Linked DNA regions of Desulfofalx alkaliphila DSM 12257. The protein of the gene in region 2 interacts with the protein of the main gene of each other region in a pairwise test. Links are inferred from orthologs where the notes say so. Each region holds a gene or a part of one and is shown on either strand. Other genes may lie near its edges.

The links.
Region 1: the proteins of rpe (region 2) and eno interact in binary tests that used the Escherichia coli proteins (3 or more experiments, as listed by UniProt). The link is inferred for Desulfofalx alkaliphila DSM 12257 from one-to-one orthologs.

Annotation. Positions count from the first base shown.
Region 1 is NZ_JONT01000017.1:4,987-11,610, forward strand. Bases 1-2,796 are described here. They hold eno (phosphopyruvate hydratase), read right to left. Parts: upstream 2,144-2,796; coding sequence 857-2,143; downstream 1-856. Other genes in these bases: secG (preprotein translocase subunit SecG), read right to left, coding at 481-708; gpmI (2,3-bisphosphoglycerate-independent phosphoglycerate mutase), read right to left, coding at 2,201-2,796. Outside these bases: more of gpmI, read right to left, coding at 2,797-3,748; tpiA (triose-phosphate isomerase), read right to left, coding at 3,765-4,520; BR02_RS0109885 (phosphoglycerate kinase), read right to left, coding at 4,639-5,820; gap (type I glyceraldehyde-3-phosphate dehydrogenase), read right to left, coding at 5,889-6,624. UniProt on the Escherichia coli protein: Catalyzes the reversible conversion of 2-phosphoglycerate (2-PG) into phosphoenolpyruvate (PEP). It is essential for the degradation of carbohydrates via glycolysis.
Region 2 is NZ_JONT01000013.1:84,100-90,850, reverse strand. What follows is about bases 2,486-5,408. They hold rpe (ribulose-phosphate 3-epimerase), read right to left. Parts: upstream 4,319-5,408; coding sequence 3,653-4,318; downstream 2,486-3,652. Other genes in these bases: pknB (Stk1 family PASTA domain-containing Ser/Thr kinase), read right to left, coding at 5,216-5,408; rsgA (ribosome small subunit-dependent GTPase A), read right to left, coding at 4,320-5,189; BR02_RS16000 (RCKP-type rubredoxin-like domain-containing protein), read right to left, coding at 3,528-3,653; BR02_RS0108640 (quaternary amine ABC transporter ATP-binding protein), read right to left, coding at 2,486-3,251. Also shown: BR02_RS0108650 (glycine betaine ABC transporter substrate-binding protein), read right to left, coding at 317-1,210; BR02_RS0108645 (ABC transporter permease), read right to left, coding at 1,223-2,062; more of BR02_RS0108640, read right to left, coding at 2,064-2,485; more of pknB, read right to left, coding at 5,409-6,751. UniProt on the Escherichia coli protein: Catalyzes the reversible epimerization of D-ribulose 5-phosphate to D-xylulose 5-phosphate.

The DNA.
Region 1 (6,624 bases), on a different replicon or contig from region 2:
CTCCAGAACACAGAATAAAACGAGGTACCTTAACCCACACCTATCACTGCCTGTCATTCAGGCGTATAGGCCTATGAGCACAAATCACCTCCCCATTTATATTGGAAACACCCCTCCTAAAAATAACACACAAAATAATAATTTCCAAGTATCAGGCCTTAAAGTATCTCTCTAGGGGCCAAGCTTGACAGCAGGGGTATTATCCTTGCACTATATTATAGCATAGAAGCACTTTATTTCACAAGAAGACAAAACAAATTCTACTCAGCTTTTACACTGAGTTGAAAGGTGTCGAAAAAATTCGTTTATGAGCTTGTTTTCACTAAATATTAGAAGTTTGCCTGTCTGCTTGTGAAAGTTATTATTATTTTAATCTATCTTCTTTCTCCTAAAACTTGGGCCAGTTCACAAAGGGCGCGAATAATCGCGCCCCTAAAAAACTGAATTAACTTTGCTGCCAATGAGCACCTAGGTGGTTGGCTACCAAATTGCTGCCAGCGTCAATGAGAGAACTGCAAAGATAATGCTAAAAGCCACTGTGAGCTTGCCCAGCTTCTCATCCAAGCCTTTGGTTCTTCCAAACATCTGCTCAGCACCCCCGGCAATAGCCCCTGACAAGCCCGCACTTTTACCGGACTGCAGTAAAACAGTAGCAATAACTCCAAGGGCCAGTAGTATTTGGAGACCGATTATTATTCCCTTTAGCAATGGTTTCACCACCTTAGTAAAGTATAGTTTACCAAAGACAATTATATCATAAGGTAAAATACCACACAATCAAACCGACAAAAAAGTCACAGGCCCACTGTACCCGCCCGGTAGGCAGGTCCGATATACAAACCGCCACAAAGGCCGGCTAACCTAGATTATAAAATACCTTTTTCCCTTTAAACCGGGCAAAGCGGTCCAGTTCTTCTTCTATACGCAGCAGCTGGTTGTACTTGGCCACCCGATCCGTTCTTGATGGGGCACCGGTTTTAATTTGACCGGCGTTGGTTGCCACCACCAAATCAGCAATGGTGGTATCCTCTGTCTCACCGGAACGGTGGGACACAACCGCCGTATAGCCTGCCCGCTTGGCCATTTCAATGCAGTCCAAGGTTTCCGTCAAAGTACCAATTTGATTTACTTTAATCAAGATGGAGTTTGCCACTCCGGATGTGATGCCTTGTTCCAGACGCTCGGTGTTGGTAACAAAGAGGTCATCCCCCACCAGTTGAACCTTACTGCCCAAACGCTCGGTAAGTTGTTTCCAGCCGCCCCAATCATCCTCTGCCAAACCGTCTTCTATGGATATAATGGGGAATCTCTCCACCAGTTGGGCATAATAATCTATCATTTCGGCGGCCGTTCTGGTAACTCCTTCACCGGCCAGCACATATTTGCCGTCTTTATACAATTCAGTTGCCGCCACATCCAAGGCCAGCGCAACATCCAGCCCCGGTTTGTAGCCGGCAGCGGATATGGCCTCCACAATAACCTCCAGGGCCTCCTGGTTAGAACCCAGGTTGGGTGCAAAGCCGCCTTCATCCCCCACAGCAGTGTTTAAGCCCTTTTCCTTCAACACCTTTTTCAAGTTATGAAAAACCTCTGTGCCCATGCGCAGTGCCTCGTTAAAGTTTTTAGCACCCACCGGCATTACCATAAACTCTTGAATATCCACGTTATTGTCGGCATGCTCGCCGCCGTTTAAAATGTTCATCATGGGCACCGGCAATTCCTTGGCGTTTGTTCCGCCCAAATACTGGTAGAGGGGTAAGCCCAAAGATTCTGCCGCTGCCTTGGCCACCGCCAAGGAAACTCCCAAAATGGCGTTGGCACCCAATTTCCCCTTATTTGGTGTGCCGTCTAATTCAATCATCACCTGGTCAATGCCAATCTGGTCCAGGGCATCCATTTCCACTATTTCCGGGGCAATGATGCTGTTGACATTTTCTACGGCCTTGGTTACCCCTTTGCCCAGGTAAAGGTCGGCATCGCCATCCCGCAGTTCCACTGCTTCATAGGCACCGGTGGATGCCCCGGAAGGAACGGCAGCCCGTCCCAGGGTGCCGTCCTCTAAAATCACGTCCACTTCCACTGTGGGATTGCCCCGGGAATCCAGTATCTGCCGGGCATAGATATCTATAATGGTTGTTGACATTTTTACAACGCCTCCTTAGCAAGTGCAGTGTTATCTTATTTTAGAAAAATCTTCATACTACTTTTCTATCAACGAAGTGCCGGTCATTTCAAGGGGCTTATCAATATGTAATAATTCCAACAGAGTGGGGGCGATGTCTTCCAGTCGACCCTTTCTTAGTTTGGCGTGGCGCAGCTTGCCGTGGCCCACCAAGATCAGGGGCACCGGATCAGTGGTATGTGCGGTAAAGGGTTTGCCTTCCTCGTCCATCATATGCTCTGCATTGCCGTGATCGGCAGTGATTATTGCCACCCCACCGCGCTCTAAAATGGCATCCACCGCCCTACCCAAACAGCTGTCCACCGCATTAACGGCACAAACTGCCGCATCCATCACCCCGGTATGGCCCACCATGTCAGCATTGGCATAATTCATGATAATAACTTCAAACTTATCCTTCTCAAGTTGTTCAATTAATGCATCTGTAACTTCAAAGGCGCTCATCTCGGGTTTTAAGTCGTAAGTGGCCACCTTGGGCGACGGAATGAGCACTCGCTCCTCACCGGGGTTGGGCTTTTCTACCCCACCGTTGAAGAAAAAGGTAACGTGGGCATATTTCTCCGTTTCGGCAAGGCGCAGCTGCCTAATACCGTTATTACTCAGTACCTCCCCCAAGGTGTTTTTAAGCATTTGGGGCTTAAATGCCACCGGTGCTTCAATTGTTTTATCATAAAGGGTCATACAAGTAAAGTGCACCCTGGGATGGGCAGCGGGGCGCTTAAAGGCTGTAAAATCTTTGTCCACAAAGGCCCTGGTAATTTGGCGGGCCCGATCAGGCCTAAAGTTGAAAAATATGACGGCGTCACCGTCCACCACAGTGGCCAGGGGCTTTCCGTCGTCATTTACAATCACTGTGGGCTGCACAAACTCGTCAGTTTCCCCACGCCGGTAAGCTTCCTGTAAGGCCTCTTCGGCCCTTTCTGCCTTATACCCCTCCCCCGTCACCATGGCCCGGTAAGCCTTTTCGGTTCTTTCCCAGCGTTTATCCCGATCCATGGCGTAGTAGCGGCCCATTACGGTGACAATTTTACCTATATCCAGGGCAGCACACCTTTGCTCCAAGGCTTCAATATATTCCAAGGCATTGGCCGGGGGTACATCACGGCCGTCTAAAAAGGCATGTATATATACCTGTTTTATCTTTTCCTCTTTAGCCAATTTCAACAGGCCAAACAAATGCTCTATATGGCTGTGCACACCCCCGTCAGACAGCAATCCCATCAGATGCAGGCCGCCGTTATTCTCCTTAGCATAATTCACAGCCGCTAAAAGCTCTTCGTTTGTAAAAAAACTTTCGTCCCGAATGGCTTTAGTAATGCGGGTTAAATCTTGGTAGACCACCCTGCCGGCTCCAATGTTCAGGTGGCCCACCTCAGAGTTGCCCATCTGGCCGGCAGGCAGTCCCACATCTTCACCGGAGGCACTGAGTAAGGTATGGGGGTATTTCTTTAATAACTTATCAATATTAGGTGTTTGGGCTTGGCAAATGGCATTTCCGCTTTCTTGGGAGTTTATACCCCAACCGTCCAGAATAATTAACGCCGTGGGTTTAACCTGCGCTGTCAAAAATATCTACCCCCCATTAGGCCCCGGCCGCTCCTTTAACAATGCCCCCAAAGCTTTCCGGTTCCAGGCTGGCTCCGCCCACCAGTGCACCGTCAATATCCGGCTGCTGCATCAAACCCACAATATTGGCCGGCTTTACACTGCCGCCATACTGTATTCTCACCCGGTCAGCACTGTCTTGGGCCAGCTCCTTTATTACACTGCGGATATAAGCAATTACCCCCTGGGCGTCTTCCTCCGAAGCAGTCTTACCGGTACCGATGGCCCACACCGGCTCATAGGCTATCACCAAGCCGGCCACAGTTGCAGCATCAAGCCCCTTGAGCGCTCCTTCCACCTGGGTGCGAACCACCTTCTCAGTGATGCCCTGCTCCCTCTCATCTAAAGTTTCACCCACACATATTATCGGCACCATGCCCTCGTTCAATACAGCCTTAACCCTTTTATTTACCGTCTCATCGGTTTCACCAAAGTACTGGCGGCGTTCAGAGTGGCCCACAATTACGTATTTGCAGCCCACTTCCTTTAACATTCCCGGCGAAATTTCACCGGTAAAGGCCCCCTTTTCTTCCCAATACACATTCTGGGCCCCCACTGCAATATTAGTCCCCTCTGCGGCTTCCACCACCGCTGCCAGGGCTGTAAAGGGCGGACACAGCACCACCTCAACCTGGGAATTAGCAACCATATCTGCCAAGGCCTTGGTAAAATCCTTGGCCTCCTGCACCGTTTTATGCATCTTCCAGTTTCCGGCAATAATTGGCTTGCGCAATAAAAATACCTCCCCTCTTAGGAACAGGCTTCGGTTTTTAAAACCGAAGCCTGACAGTGCAAACCAGGGGCGGGTTTCTTTGCCCGCCCCTGCAAAAACTCAACATCACAATGAGTGGTTACTTATCCAGTAGGGCCACCACTCCCGGCAATTCTTTACCCTCTAAAAACTCCAAGGAGGCTCCGCCCCCGGTGGAAATATGACTGATTTGCTCGGCTACGCCGGTTTTCTTAATGGCAGCGGCCGAATCTCCGCCACCCACCACACTGATGGCATTGGATTTGGCCAGTACCCTGGCCACTGCCTCGGTACCCTTGGCAAAGGCATCCTGCTCAAAGACCCCCATGGGGCCGTTCCATACCACGGTACCGGCCTCCGACACCACCTGGGCAAAATGCTCTGCACTGCGGGGACCGATATCCAATATCATTTGGTCATCGGGTACAGCATCCACAGCCACAAGGGTGCTCCGGTCGCCGGATTCCGGCGACGGTGCCACCACCACATCAAGGGGCAGCAATAAATCCACCTTGCTTGCCGATGCCTTTTGCAGCAGTTCCTTGGCCAGCTCTATTTTATCCTCTTCCAACAGTGATTTACCCACCTTAAGACCTTTAGCCTTTAAAAAGGTATTGGCCATGCCGCCGCCTATAATCAAGGTGTTTACCTTACCCAGTAAGTTTTCAATAACACCTATTTTATCAGACACCTTTGCACCGCCAATAATGGCCACGAAGGGACGCCGGGGGGAAGACAGGGCCTGCCCCAACATTTCCAGTTCCCTTTGCATTAAATAACCGGCCACCGCAGGCAGGTGTTGGGCCACCCCGGCGGTGGATGCATGGGCCCGGTGGGCAGTCCCAAAGGCATCGCTTACAAACACATCGGCCAGCTGTGCCAAATCTTTAGCAAATTGAGCATCGTTTTTTGTTTCTTGCTCATAAAAGCGCAGGTTTTCCAGCAGCAGCACATCACCCTGCTGCATTTCACTGACGGCCTTTTGCGGCTGTTCACCAATGCAGTCGTCAACCTTAATTACTTTTTTACCCAAGAGCTCAGAGAGCCTTACAGCCACCGGGTTAAGGCGAAATTCATCCTTTACCTGGCCCTTGGGCCGGCCAAGGTGCGACATCAAAATAACCTTGGCCTTTTGCTCTATCAAATACTTAATGGTGGGTAAGGCCGCCCGGATGCGAGTGTCGTCAGTAATAAGGCCCTCTTTTAAAGGTACGTTGAAATCCACCCGCACCAGCACCCGCTTACCGCTAACATCAATATCTTCAATGGTTTTCTTTAGCACCTTTATCACCTACAGTTACGGTTCACCGGGAACCGGCGATTATTAGGTTTATTAATTCAAGATTAATTCTACAGCCCTTTTTCCGCAATGTAGCGCACCAAATCCAGCACCCGGCAAGAATAGCCCCACTCGTTATCATACCAGGCAACAACCTTAGCCATATTGCCGTCCATAACCATGGTAGACAAGCCGTCCACAATAGAAGAATGGGGGTCACCGTTATAGTCGCTGGATACCAGGGGCAAATCACTAAAATGCAGTATGCCCTTCATTTCGTTTTCTGCCGCAGCCTTTAGGGCCTCATTTAATTCTTCAACGGTGGTTGACTTTTTCAATTCCACAGTAAGGTCTACCACAGACACGTTGGGTGTGGGCACCCGCATGGCAAAACCGTTTAACTTTCCTTCTAACTCCGGCAACACCAGGGCCACAGCTTTAGCCGCACCGGTGGAGGTGGGAATGATAGACATGGCGGCGGCCCTTGCCCGGCGCAAGTCCCTGTGGGGCAAGTCTAAAATTTGCTGGTCATTGGTATAGGAGTGCACCGTTGTCATTAAACCCTTTACCACTCCAAATTTATCATTAATCACCTTGGCCACCGGAGCCAAACAGTTGGTGGTACAAGAGGCGTTAGATACAATATGGTGGTTTGCCGCATCATAGCTTTCATGGTTAACACCCATCACAATGGTTGCGTCAGGACCTTTGGCAGGGGCACTGATAACCACCTTTTTAGCTCCCGCCCTCAGGTGTTTAGCGGCGTCATCGCGCTTGGTAAAGCGTCCGGTGGACTCAATAACGATA
Region 2 (6,751 bases):
ACTCATCATATCCACAATAAAATTGTCCGTGTATTCTTTTAAGGTGGTTTCCATCTCTTCAATGGCCTTAATTCTATCTGAAGCAAAAAAATTTAATAATTGCTCAATGAATTTTTTTGTAGTAGAATAGTATTCACAAGAGACACTCCTTTGGTAATTTGGGTTTTGCTCGACTTTATTTTACCAAAAAGAGTGGTCTCTTATTTCTTTTTTTCCTACAACAATTTTACACTATGCCACGCCCGGCAGGTCAGGTATTATTGTAAAATTAGGGTAGGGGCGGACCTTGTCCACCCCTACCCTAAAAGCTTTTTATTTAAGGCAGCCATGCCTCCACCTTGTCACTGTTTTCTTCAACCCACTGCTTAGCAGCTTCCTCCGGTGACATTCCTTCGTATATCAAGACCATAACATCTTCCATGTCAGACGGTTCCCAGTAGAAGTTATTTAAGAAGTTATAAACTTCCGGTTTAGTCTCTTTGAGGTCCAATGTAACTAAGGTTGCAATGTGTTCTTCACCGCCATAGACACCCTTAGGATCATCCAAGTACTTCAAATCAAACTTGGCAAACTTCCAGTGGGGAGTCCAGCCGGTAACTGCAATATATTGGTTATCATTAATTGCTCTCTGTAATGATGCAGCCATGGCAGCACTACTGCTGTCCATTAAGGTAAAGTTATCAAGACCATATTCTTCAATGGCAGCTTCAGTGGCATTCATAACCCCTGCACCGGGTTCAATGCCAATAATTTGGCCGTTGAACCGGTCTGCTATTTCATTCATTTCTTCAATGGAATCAATTTCCACATAGGCGGGCACTACCAAACCGATTTTGGCACCGTCTAGGTTAGCTCCCAAGTTCTCCACATCATCTTTAACCCTATCCAGGTACTCTCCGTGGGTAACCGGCAGCCAAGATGACACAATGGCGTCAAAATCCCCCCGGCTCAAGCCGGTGTACATCAATGCAGCATCCACCGGAACGGTTTCCACCTCATAACCCATTTTGCTCTCCAGTACTTCTTTAACCACGTGTGTGCTGGCAATTTCAGAATCCCACTCTACATATCCCAACACAACTGTGCCTGCATCCTGTGCTTGCTGTGCCGCAGGGTCCTGTTCTCCCCCGCCGCCTGTACAACCCGCCAATGCTAGGCTCAAAATGACAAGCATGGCAAGCAGTACACTGGCTTTACTAAATCTTTTCACCTTTTCTCCCCCTTATTTATTTGTTTTGTTATTAAACCCAATTTTTTGGGTAATGCGGTCAAGGATGATAGCTATAATTACAATTGATAGCCCGGCTTCAAAGGCCAACCCCACATCCAAACGTTGAATTCCCCGGAGCACCATACCGCCTAAGCCACCCACACCAACCATAGCTGCAATTACCACCATTGATAAGGCCAACAGTATGCATTGGTTTACACCGGCCATAATGGTGGGCATGGCCAAGGGTAATTGTACCTTAAACAGTTTCTGACTTTCGGTGGCCCCAAAGGCTTCAGCAGCTTCTATCAAATCTTCAGGGACTTGTCTAATACCCAAGCCGGTGAGCCTAATGGCCGGAGGCATTGCAAACACAACGGTAGCAATTAAGCCCGGCACTTCTCCGATGGCAAAGAGTATTACCACCGGCACTAAATATACAAAGGGCGGCATTGTCTGCATAAAATCCAAGATGGGCATGACCACCCTATGGGCCATCTGGTAACGGGCAGTGAGAATTCCCAAGGGTATGCTGATAATTAAAGCAAAGAGTGTGGCTATTAATACCAAGGCTATGGTATCCATTGCCGGTTTCCACATACCCATATTTAGAATTAACAGTAAACCAAGGGCGGACCCAATGGCTACCCTGTTACCGGCAAGCCGCCATGCAATGGCAGATACAATTACGATAAAGAGCAAGGGCGACATCATATTCAGCAAATCTGCAAAATTGCCCACCAGCGCTTTAATGACTATTGTTATAAAATCAAATAGCCAGCCCAGATAGGTTTCAGCAGCGTCCACCAACAATTCCGCACCGGCACCAATGGGAAGTTTAGGCAATTCCATTTTATTCGCCCCCCTTCTTCATCATGCCGGCCAGCACCGCGCCCCGTACCAGTACACCTCTTAATTTGTCCTGTTCATCAACCACGGCCACAGGGTATTTTGAGTCTGCCATCAATGGAATAATTTCATTCACATGGGCTTCCAAATTTACCTTTGGGACATCAGTTATTACCAGCCGATTAATATCATTGTAACCGTTTACCACCGCGTCAACACAGCAGTCCGCAGTTACAATACCCAAGAGCTTTCTGTCCCGGGTAGTTACAAAAATACTGGATAAACCGTGCTCCTTCATTAGGCGCAATGCCAAGCGAGGGCCGTCCTTTATGGTAATCACCACCTGTGGGCTCTTCATAATGCCCTCAGCGGTAAGTACCTTGGTCATGTCCACATCTTCTACAAAGCGTTCAACGTAATCATTGGCAGGGTTTGTTAATATTTCTTCAGGTGTGCCTATTTGCACAATGGCACCGTCCTTCATTAGGGCAATGCGGTCACCAATTTTAAGGGCCTCATCCAAATCGTGGGTTACAAATATGATAGTCTTGTTCATCTGGCTTTGAATGGACAAGAGTTCGTCTTGCATTTCTTTACGAATTAAGGGATCCAAGGCACTAAAGGCTTCATCCATTAGCAGTATATCCGGATCGCTGGATAGGGCCCTGGCCAAGCCTACCCGCTGCTGCATCCCACCGGAGAGTTGACTTGGCATAGACTTCTCATAACCCTTTAAACCAACCAACTCCAATGCCCGTTGGGCCTTGTCAAATCTTTCTTGCTCATCAATGCCTTGTATTTCTAAGCCAAAGGCAGCGTTTTCCAATACGGTACGATGTGGGAACAGGGCAAACTTTTGAAACACCATCCCTAACTTCCGCCGTCTAATGTTGCGTAATGACTCTTCATTTACCTTAGTTATATCTTCCCCGTCAATATAAACTTCGCCTCCGGTAGGGTCAATCAATCGATTCAAACAACGTAGCAGCGTTGATTTGCCGCTACCGGATAAACCCATCAGCACAAAGGTTTCCCCAGCTTCCACATCAAAATTTATATTATATACTCCCACTGTTTGTTTGGTTTTTGCCAAGATTTCATCTTTATCTATACCCTGCTGCAGCAACTTTAATGCCCTGTCAGGGTTGTCGCCAAATATTTTCACTAAATTTTTAACCTCTATCTTCTTCATTAATTACAACCTTCTTTCGTAAATTGCTGAGGTTACAAAAACAGTTTATTATCACCGCCCGGTATATAATCTATATTGTAAGCCCATACCCTAGTTTTATCCGATAATTTCAACTTAAAAAATAAAAGGGTTATAAATTAACCCCATAACAAAATTATTCCATTTTGTTATGATTATAACAGTAGGTCACTTGGTTTGTCTAGGAACAATATAACAATAAGAAACGGGATAAGCTAATCTTATCCCGTTCACTTAAAATAATTACTTGATATTCACTTATTTGTTTGTTTCCTCATCTTTTTTAAAGGTTTCAGTACCCGACGCACCACATGCAGGGCATTTTCTTGGCTTGCAGCGACCCTCTTTTTTCTCACCGCACTGGGTGCAGATCCATGTTGCCATTATTTATCACCTCCTAAAGCGGCCTTGCGTAATGCTTGTACCGCATGCTCCCTATCATTGCTGTTAAAGATAGCTGAGCCTGCCACCAATACCTTGGCACCACACTCTACAACCTTTCCGGCTGTTTCTATGTTAATACCGCCGTCCACTTGTATTTCAGTGTTTAGGCCTGTATTAGCTATTAATTCCCGTACTTGCTTAATTTTAGGCAGCACCTGGGGAATAAATTTTTGCCCACCAAAGCCAGGGTTAACTGTCATTAATAACACCAAATCCACCAGTGGCAGTACATGTTCCACAGCACTTATCGGAGTAGCCGGATTTAGTGCCACCCCGGCTTTAACACCCAATTCTTTAATTTGTGTTACTACCCGGTGAAGGTGAGTGCATGCTTCCACGTGCACCGTTACCAAGTCAGCACCGGCTTCCACAAAGTCCGCCAGGTATTTGTCCGGTTGTGCAATCATCAGGTGCACATCAAAAAACATTTTTGAATGGGGTCTTAGCGCCTGTACCACCAATGGGCCAATGGTTATATTAGGTACGAAATGTCCGTCCATCACATCAAGGTGCAAATATTCAGCACCTGCTCGCTCCACAGTGTTCACCTCTTGGGCCAGGCGGGCAAAATCTGCCGACAATATTGATGGGGCCAACTTTATCATACTAATATCTCCTCTCCCGTTCTGTTAACTCGTTTAAAAATTGTAAATAGTTATTATATCTTCCGGCATCAATTTCCCCCAGGTCCACTGCCTTTTTAATTGCACATTGGGGTTCCATGTTATGGGTACAGCTGGTAAAACGGCATTTCCCTTGAAACTTTGCCAGTTCAGGAAAGTAATGCATCAGTTCCGCTGCCGGTATTTCAGGTAGATTGAGGTTTGAAAAACCCGGTGTGTCCACCACCAGGCCGCCGTTTATTGGTAATAACTCAACATGCCGTGTGGTATGCCTACCCCGCTTTAATTTTTCGCTTATTTCCCCTGTTTTTAATTTAAGCCCCGGTTTAATGGAATTTAACAAACTTGATTTACCCACCCCCGACGGGCCTGCAAAAACAGAAATCTTACCCCTCAACTCTGCCCTCAGTTCATCTAAGCCGGTATTATACTTAGTACTGGTATAAAATACCCCATAGCCAATTCTCCGATATAGGTCTAACCATTCCGGTTCTTGCTCCCCTAATAAATCAGCCTTATTTAAACATATTACCGGCTTTACCCCCGAGCTTTCAGCCAGTACCAAAAACCGATCCAAGAGGCTTAAATTCGGTTCCGGGTGAGCAACGGCAAAGGTAATTACCCCCTGATCCACATTGGCCACCGGTGGGCGCAACAATTCATTGCGTCTATTTAGCACCTCATAAACTACGCCGGTATTTTTCTCTGCCGGTTTTAAGCGCACCCGGTCGCCCACCAAAACCTTTTGTTTGTCATAACGAAACTTGCCCCTTAAACGGCAAATCCACTGGGCATCACCGTCCTGCACATAATAATATCCACTATATGCTTTGACAACTATGCCTTCAATCATACAAACCCCCCAAAGAAAAGCTTAAATTATGGGGATTGATCAAACTTTAATTCCCCGTCAATATATACCCGAATGACAGCATTTCCATAATACTCCACAGGCTCCACAACAATTTCACCGGAAGAGCGCGTGGCAACATACACATCCCTGGTGCCACGGACATCCTCCACACTTATTCTCACTTCATGACTTTTTCCATCATCATCAATGGGCACGGTGACATTAACCGTTCTTTTTGCGGGGCCGGGCCCTTCACTTACCACAATTGACACTTCAGAACCTTCTCTTATTTCCGTACCGGATTCGGGAGTTTGTCTAATCACCTGGCCTTCGAGATACCTGTCACTGCGCTCTCCCTTTACAGGTTGAGCCAGCACCAAGTTATACTCAGCCAACCTTGCCCGGGCCGCATCAATGTTTAAGCCAATTAAATTAGGCACAGATTGGAAGTTAAACTCCGGACCCTTGCTTACTTTAAGCTCCACGGTAATACCCTTGGGGTGCTTACCGTGGGGTGGATCCTGACTGATCACGTAGCCCGCTTCTACATTTTCATCGAATACTTCATTTTCCTTATAATTAAAATCAGCATTGTGCAGCATTATTCGCGCGTCACTGATGGGCAGATTTGTCACATCGGGAAGTGTTTGCATTTCCGGACCCAAGCTGACGGTCATCTCTATGGCACGGCCCTTTTTCACCTTGGTACCCGGTGCTATACTCTGGGAAATAACAATCCCCTTCTCAACTGAGCTGCTATGTATTTCACGCTCCGTGGGCTCTAAGCCCTCCCCTGCCAATAAAATGCGCGCTTCTTCCACAGGTAAGCCTTCCACCTCGGGCACTGCCACTTCAGGTACATTTAGGTAATTAAAAAGTGCAAACAACATTCCGCCCAATAAGCTCAAAAGCAACAGACCCGCCAGTACGCTGATTTTGATTGCCTTTGCTTTTTTATCTTCTTTTTTGGACTTTATTTCTTCCTGCTCGGCCTTTATATTGCTTGGTAAAACTTGAGTGGCAAAGTCATCCTCCTGATCCGGAACAGCCCTTTGGCCATTTACAGCCCTCAGCAGTTCCGAACTGAACTCTTGGGCAGACCGGTACCGCTGATCAGGATTTTTTTCCATTGCCTTTAACACAACTCGTTCTAATTCCTTAGGTATATGTGGGTTTATTTCCCCAGGAAGTGGAGGCTGCTCTTGTATATGTTTTAATGCCACCGCCACCGGGCCGTCTCCTTTGAACGGTAGCTGTGAAGTAAGCATTTCATACAGCACCACACCAAGGGAGTAGATATCTGATTGCGGGCCGGGGGTTTCCCCCTTTGCCTGTTCCGGTGATATATAATGCACAGAGCCCATAATAGTTTGAGTATTTGTAATTGTGCCGGTGGTGGCTTCTAAAGCAATGCCAAAATCGGTAAGTTTTACCCGATGGTTAGGGGTAATTAAAATATTATGGGGCTTTACATCCCGGTGTACAATATTGTTTTCATGGGCATGCTGCAGGGCATCACAAATTTGCCGCACAATGCTTACTATTTCATGTATAGGCAGGTC